DNA from 3 places in the Halobacillus ihumii genome. Region 1 is predicted to be linked to each of the others. Evidence: predicted binding sites of a transcription regulator. Region 1 holds the regulator's gene; each other region holds the start of a gene.
What was found. Region 1 encodes Rex, which represses fermentation and respiration genes when NADH is low (regulators of the CRP and FNR family bind a similar motif). Its sites were predicted from a motif close to TTGTGAAATATTTCACAA; they were not measured.

Region 2: a site for Rex is predicted at 862-879, ahead of G6R08_RS19055 (cytochrome ubiquinol oxidase subunit I). Genes of this name have one in related genera too.
Region 3: a site for Rex is predicted at 1,034-1,051, ahead of cydD (thiol reductant ABC exporter subunit CydD). Genes of this name have one in related genera too.

Annotation. Positions count from the first base shown of each region.
Region 1 covers NZ_CACVAO010000001.1:2,595,185-2,597,456, forward strand. Annotated here, with positions in the region: gene G6R08_RS13015 (ABC-F family ATP-binding cassette domain-containing protein) at 1-327, opposite strand, end outside; gene moaC (cyclic pyranopterin monophosphate synthase MoaC) at 485-979, shown strand; gene G6R08_RS13025 (redox-sensing transcriptional repressor Rex) at 984-1,628, shown strand; gene G6R08_RS13030 (hypothetical protein) at 1,697-1,882, opposite strand; gene G6R08_RS13035 (MDR family MFS transporter) at 2,037-2,272, shown strand, end outside.
Region 2 covers NZ_CACVAO010000001.1:3,805,407-3,807,678, forward strand. Annotated here, with positions in the region: gene G6R08_RS19050 (ABC transporter ATP-binding protein) at 1-684, shown strand, start outside; gene G6R08_RS19055 (cytochrome ubiquinol oxidase subunit I) at 979-2,272, shown strand, end outside.
Region 3 covers NZ_CACVAO010000001.1:2,369,127-2,371,398, reverse strand. Annotated here, with positions in the region: gene cydD (thiol reductant ABC exporter subunit CydD) at 1-1,004, opposite strand, end outside; gene motA (flagellar motor stator protein MotA) at 1,353-2,165, shown strand; gene motB (flagellar motor protein MotB) at 2,143-2,272, shown strand, end outside.

The DNA.
Region 1 (2,272 bases):
TGCCATCTCTGTTTCCATGTTACGTAATTCTTTTTCAATCCCTTTTAAATGAGCAAATACCTTCTCCATCTCGTTCCAAATCGATTCCTCAGAATCCAATCCGGTATTTTGAGCTAAATACTCCATCGTCACATCTTTAGGCTTGAAAATATCCCCAGAGTCATAGCTCAATTCCCCAGCCATCATTTTTAACAGAGTACTTTTACCAGACCCATTTCGGCCCACAATAGCAATACGGTCATTCATTTGAACTTCCAGTTTAATATTCGATAAAATTAACTCAGCTCCAAAACGCTTCGTTAATTGATTTAATTGCATGAGAATCATGTCGTTTCACCTCAATGGATTAAGTGTATCTTATATGGGTCAAGAGTAGCAAGACGTGCAGCTTCTAGTTAAGGGGCGCCTCAACGACTTTGAGTTGATTTTTTGGTAGAATAAGAGTACTGTTTCATTAACTGATTTGGCAAAAAGGAGTTTGGACATGGCTGAATTTACTCATTTTAATGACCAGGGACGCGCCAGAATGGTCGATATATCCGAAAAAAATGATACGGTTCGGACAGCTGTAGCTAAGACAAGCGTGACTGTGAATGAATCGATTTATCAAAAAATAACCAACCAGACGATGGCAAAGGGTGACGTACTAGCTGTTGCTCAAATTGCCGGCATCATGGCAGCGAAAAAGACACCCGATTGGATACCGATGTGTCATCCGCTTTCGTTAAAAGGCATTGATGTTCGCTTTGATTGGCAAGTGGATAATGGCTATCAATTGCTGATCGAAGCAGAGGTGAAAACGAAAGGCAGTACCGGTGTAGAAATGGAAGCTTTAACCGCCGCTTCGGCAACGGCTTTAACAGTATATGACATGTGTAAAGCAGTGGATAAAGGCATGGTGATCGGGCCTACTTTTCTAGAGGAGAAAACAGGTGGAAAGAGCGGAGATTACCGGAGAGAAGACGGGTCGGGGAGGTAGAGAAATGGATGTAGAGCATACGAAGATTCCACAGGCAACAGCGAAGCGGCTGCCATTATATTATCGCTTTTTGAACAATCTGCATGGCCAAGGGAAGATGCGTGTCTCCTCAAAAGAGCTCAGCGAAGCTGTGAAAGTTGATTCGGCCACGATCCGCAGAGACTTTTCCTATTTCGGAGCCCTAGGGAAAAAGGGATATGGATATAATGTCGAATATTTGCTTTCCTTTTTCAGAAAGACACTGGATCAGGATGAGACGACTAAAGTTGCTCTAATAGGGGTCGGAAATCTAGGAACAGCCTTCTTGAACTATAATTTCACAAAAAACAATAACACTAAAATAGAGATAGCCTTCGATGCGAATTCGGACCGAATCGGAGAAGAAGTTGGCGGCGTGCCAGTTGAGCATATTGATAACTTAGAACAACATATGAAGGGGATAGATGTTGCGATCTTAACAGTTCCTGCTTCAGCAGCACAGGGAATTGCCGATAGACTGGTGAAAGCGGGAATATCAGGTGTGCTGAACTTTACGCCGGCTCGGATCACAGTACCCACAAGCGTCCGGGTTCATCATATAGACCTGGCTATTGAACTGCAGGCCCTTGTGTATTTTCTTAAGCATTATCCTTTAATAGAAGAAGAGTAAGCTCCTATTGTAATTTATCAACGTAAAGAGACCGCCCTTATGGAGGCGGTCTCTTTATACTTTCGGAATTACTTATTTATGAGAGCTTTGACACCGAGATACAGTAATGCCAGTGAGAAGACGATGATCGCAATTCCACCAATAATATTAAAGAAGCTGACGATTCCAGCGGTAATCACTGATGAGGTTGGTAAGTTGGCTAAGGCGAAACCTGCTAAAATACAGGCCAAGTAAAGCAAAGCTAAATGATTCATAGTAGCCCCTCCTTTTAGGATAGTGTATGAAAGTCACCCATTTTTGTGCCTGAACCTATAGTTTCTCAAGTTCCACTAAATGAGGTTAATGCTTGGTATGAAGGGGTATAGAGGGAATAGCTTAGATGTCTGGATAATGGAGGGAGGGGGAAGAATGAAGAAATTGCCCCACAAGTGGTTGGTTGTCGTTTCTGTGCTTTTTGGAACTTTTACAGTTATTTTAAACAACAGCATGCTTAATCCTACACTACCAAGGTTCATAGAAATTTTTAATTCTAATGCCGTGACGGTAGGGTGGATTTTGACGATATTCATGGTGTCGATGGGGATGACCATGCCGTTAACAGGCTACTTTGGAGATCGTTTTGGAAAAAAGAAGGTGTATGTAAC
Region 2 (2,272 bases), 1.2 Mb from region 1:
TTGCATGATATTTCGCTTGAGATGAAACAGGGAGAAACGGTAGCCTTAGTCGGGCATACAGGGTCGGGCAAATCAACGATTGCTAACTTGATCAGCCGTTTTTACGACCCTACTAAAGGGGCTGTGAAGATCGATGGAACGGACTTGCGCGATGCCACTATTGATAGTGTCCGCCAGCAGATCAGTGTTGTTCTGCAAGACACATTTATTTTCTCTGGTACGATCATGGAAAATATTCGATTTGGCCGCCCAACCGCTTCTGATCAAGAGGTGATGGATGCAGCTAAAGTTGTTGGAGCAGATGATTTCATCCAGCGCTTGAGTGATGGATATGCAACAGAAGTAGAGGAACGCGGCAATATTTTATCAGCCGGTGAACGGCAGCTGCTGTCCTTCGCGAGGGCTCTTCTTGCCAATCCGAAAATCTTGATTCTTGATGAAGCGACTGCAAGTATTGATACGGAAACCGAAATGAAAATCCAGCAAGCCTTGCAACGATTGTTGAAAGGCAGAACTGCTATTATCATTGCTCACAGACTGTCGACGATTCGGGAAGCGGATACGATTTATGTGCTCGAACATGGTAAGATTCTTGAGCATGGGTCCCATGATCAATTAATGGATCAAAAAGGCGAGTACTTTGAATTAGTGAAAGCACAGTTTCAAATGCTTGACGCCATCTGATTTTGTTAAGGTAGACAGCTATTTCCCATCACAGCCAAGCGGCCGTGATGGGTTTTTTGTGCTTCACTCATAAATCTTCGTCGATTAGGATTGACTGAGCCACAATAGGGTAATGTATAGGAGAATACGTCTACATAAAAGGAATTATTTTATGAAGGATTTTTAGAAAAGGAAAGTTTGTGAAGTTCGTCACAAAATCTTCATCAACCATCTACACAGGAACCGTTTGCACGATTTATAATTAAAGTAAGAATAAGTAACATTCACATTATTTTCGTTAGGGGGAAATCGCATATGTTCTTTGAAGACAGCGTCCTGATGAGCCGGCTGCTTACCTTCCTAACCCTCGGATTTCATGTCATCTTTGCAACTGTTGGTGTTGGGATTCCGATCATGATTTCGATCGCTGAGGGGATCGGTATCAAGAAGAAAGATCCGCATTACACCTTATTAGCGAGGCGGTGGACAAGAGGATTGACCATCACGGTAGCTGTTGGTGTCGTGACTGGAACGGCGATCGGTTTGCAGCTTTCCTTGTTATGGCCCAGTTTTATGAAACTAGCGGGAAATGTAATCAGTCTTCCATTATTTATGGAAGTTTTCGCCTTTTTCTTTGAAGCTATTTTTCTTGGGGCTTATTTATATACGTGGGATCGTTTTAAGAATCCGATTTATCACTGGCTGCTGTCGATCCCAGTCGTCATCGGGTCTACTTTATCTGCCTTCTTTATTACAACCGTCAATGCGTTTATGAATGCCCCGCAGGGATTTGAAACGGAAGGAGACAAGCTGATCGCTGTCGATCCGTTTGCGGCGATGTTCAACCCGGCCACACCGACGAAAGTAGCTCATGTGATCAGCTCGTCTTATTTAACGTCAGCTGCTATTTTAGCTACGATTGCTGCGTTTATTATGCTCGTTCGGAAAAGTACGATTTATCATAAAAAAGCGTTAAAACTAACCGTTGCGGCTACATTTATTTTCGCTGTTGCGACAGCCGTGGCTGGAGATTCGTCTGCTAAATACCTTGCCGAATACCAGCCGGAAAAACTGGCGGCCGGCGAGTGGCATTTTGAAACAGAGAAGAATGCCGATCTTATTATATTTGGTACGTTAAATGAAAATAATGAAGTGGAGAATGCGATCCGTATTCCCGGGGCTTTGAGCTTTCTGGCGCATGGAGATTTTAATGCTCCTGTGGAAGGATTGAATGAAACACCGGAAGATGAGCGGCCGCCGCTTTGGATTCATTACATGTTCGACTTTATGGTAATGATTGGGTTCTATTTAGTCGGCATCTCATTTCTATTCTTGATTTTCTGGAAAATGAAACGCTGGAATGAGTATAATAGGTGGCTACTAACAGGTCTTGCTGCCGTAGGGCCGTTAGCGATGCTCGCTATAGAGTTTGGCTGGATCTTTGCTGAAGTCGGACGCCAGCCGTGGATTTTACGAGGATTTATGACCGTGGCTGAAGGGGCCACCACTTCACCGCACGTAGGCTTAATGTTTTTACTATTTCTAGGGCTGTATATCGTCTTAGGTACGGGGTGTTTAGTTGTTCTCAGGAAAATATTTAAGAACAATC
Region 3 (2,272 bases), 230 kb from region 1:
ATATAAGGTGGTCTTCCCCCATTTTGAAGATCCTGTTCCCCCCAGCGTACTGACACTTCTTGTTCATCCAATTCACCTTGCACCTTCTCCGCTGCCCCTGCACTTCCCCTGCCAGTATGAAAAGCACTAGCCAGATCCTTTAGCCCGGAGAAAAATTCAGGAGCAAGAATTAGAATGAAAAACGCTGTAAAAAAGCTGATATTTTCATAGACAACAAGTTGAATGGCTATTTCAAGCGCAATCAATCCTATACTAAGCATAGAGATAAGCTCCATCATAAAAGAAGAAACAAAAGCAATCTTTAACACTTCCATGGTAGCCTCGCGAAAATTGATGCTGCTCTTACGAATCTTTTGCTTCTGATGGGAAGACTGTCCAAATAGCTTCAGGGTTGTCAGCCCTTGTAATGTATCCAGGAACTGTCCAGAGAAAGCGGCAAGCTTATCCATCTGCTCCTCAGATTTATCTTTGGTTTTCATCCCTATAATCGCCATGAAAAAGGGAATAAACGGGGCAGTCACCACGATGATCAGTCCTGAATAAAGGTGTTGTGTAAACACGACAACTAAAATCATGACTGGAACAATTGCAGATTGAATGATCTGTGGAATATAACTGCTAAAATACGGGTCAACTTCATCCACCGCATCCATCAACACACTTACTTTCTGACCAGATTGACCCTGCAATGATGCTTGGATAGGGTTACGAGAATACTTAGCGAGAAGTGAATCTCTTAGATCACGCTTGGCTTCAGAAGCTATTTTCACCCCTGCCCACCCATTAATGTGAGTAAGCAATGCACGTCCAATAATGACCAATAGTAATCCAGCTAATAAGAGGAATACTCCCTCGAACGGCTCTTCCTGCAAATAAATCCGTTCAATAATAGCCACAAAAAAGTATGCCTGACCAAGTATCATCATCCCGATTAAGACAGATGAAACGACTAACAGTGCGATCAGATTTTTTTGTCCGAAAGCTATTTTACTTAGATGCTTCATAGTCCTCACTATCTCCCAACTGGTGTAATTAGTGAAATACTTCACAATGTCTTCGGGTTCATTATAATAAATTTTCTGCTTACGTGCTAAGGCTGAGTTTTTCATATTGTCAAAATTCACCTTAATAGATTCCCTTTTTTTACTTTATAAATGCCACGAATTGAACGATAAAATAAATAGAGTTACTAGTTATAGTTTCCGTCAAAATTACGTTACATACAAGTACAGGTGAATTCATCCGGCAAATAGAGGAGGCTGCAGCGTGTTTGGAGTCAATCACTTACTTACTGACAGAAAGCATTCCGTGGAAGTTTTATATAAACTACAAGATAAGCAAGAGGTGGGAATATGGATAAATCAACAATAATTGGAATCATTTTAAGCATAATTGCAGTATCGGCAGGAATGGTATTAAAAGGCGTCAGCTTAGTTGCGATCATCAACCCGGCTGCATTACTCATTATCTTTCTTGGCACAGCAGCAACTGTATTCATCGCCTTTCCCATGAGTACAATTAAACGTATCCCTGCCCTTATGAAGATTCTGTTTAAGGAAACGAAGGGACATGATTTTCATTATTTAATTACCCTTTTTACAGAACTAGCAGACTTTACCCGTAAAGAAGGATTGCTTGCATTAGAACAAAGGATCGATGAACTGGATGACCCGTTTTTAAGATCAGGATTGCAATTAACGATCGATGGTCAGACACCCGAATTTATCCGGGATGTTTTAGTAGAAAAAGTGGACGCCATGGAACACAGGCACCAAAAAGGGGCAGCTATTTTCACACAAGCCGGCACCTATGCCCCTACACTTGGAGTACTCGGGGCAGTAATCGGTCTTATTGCGGCACTAGGGAATATGGATGATACCGAAGCTCTTGGCCATGCAATTTCAGCAGCTTTTGTTGCTACGCTTTTAGGAATTTTCTCAGGATATGTGTTATGGCATCCTTTCGCAAACAAGCTGAAGGAAAAGTCAAAAAATGAAGTACAGTATAAATATGTGATCATCGAGGGTGTCCTTTCGATTACAGAAGGAGAATCACCGCTTGTGGTTAAAGATAAATTAAGTGTCTATTTATCACCCTCTGACCTTGCTAAACTACATTCGGAGGCAGACAAGGAGGAAACCAATGAGAAAGAAGAAACGGCGTGAGGAAAATCACACCGATGAGTCCTGGCTTTTACCCTATGCTGACATGTTAACACTGCTTTTAGCATTGTTTATTGTTCTTTTTGCCTCAAGTGAAATTGATGCACAAA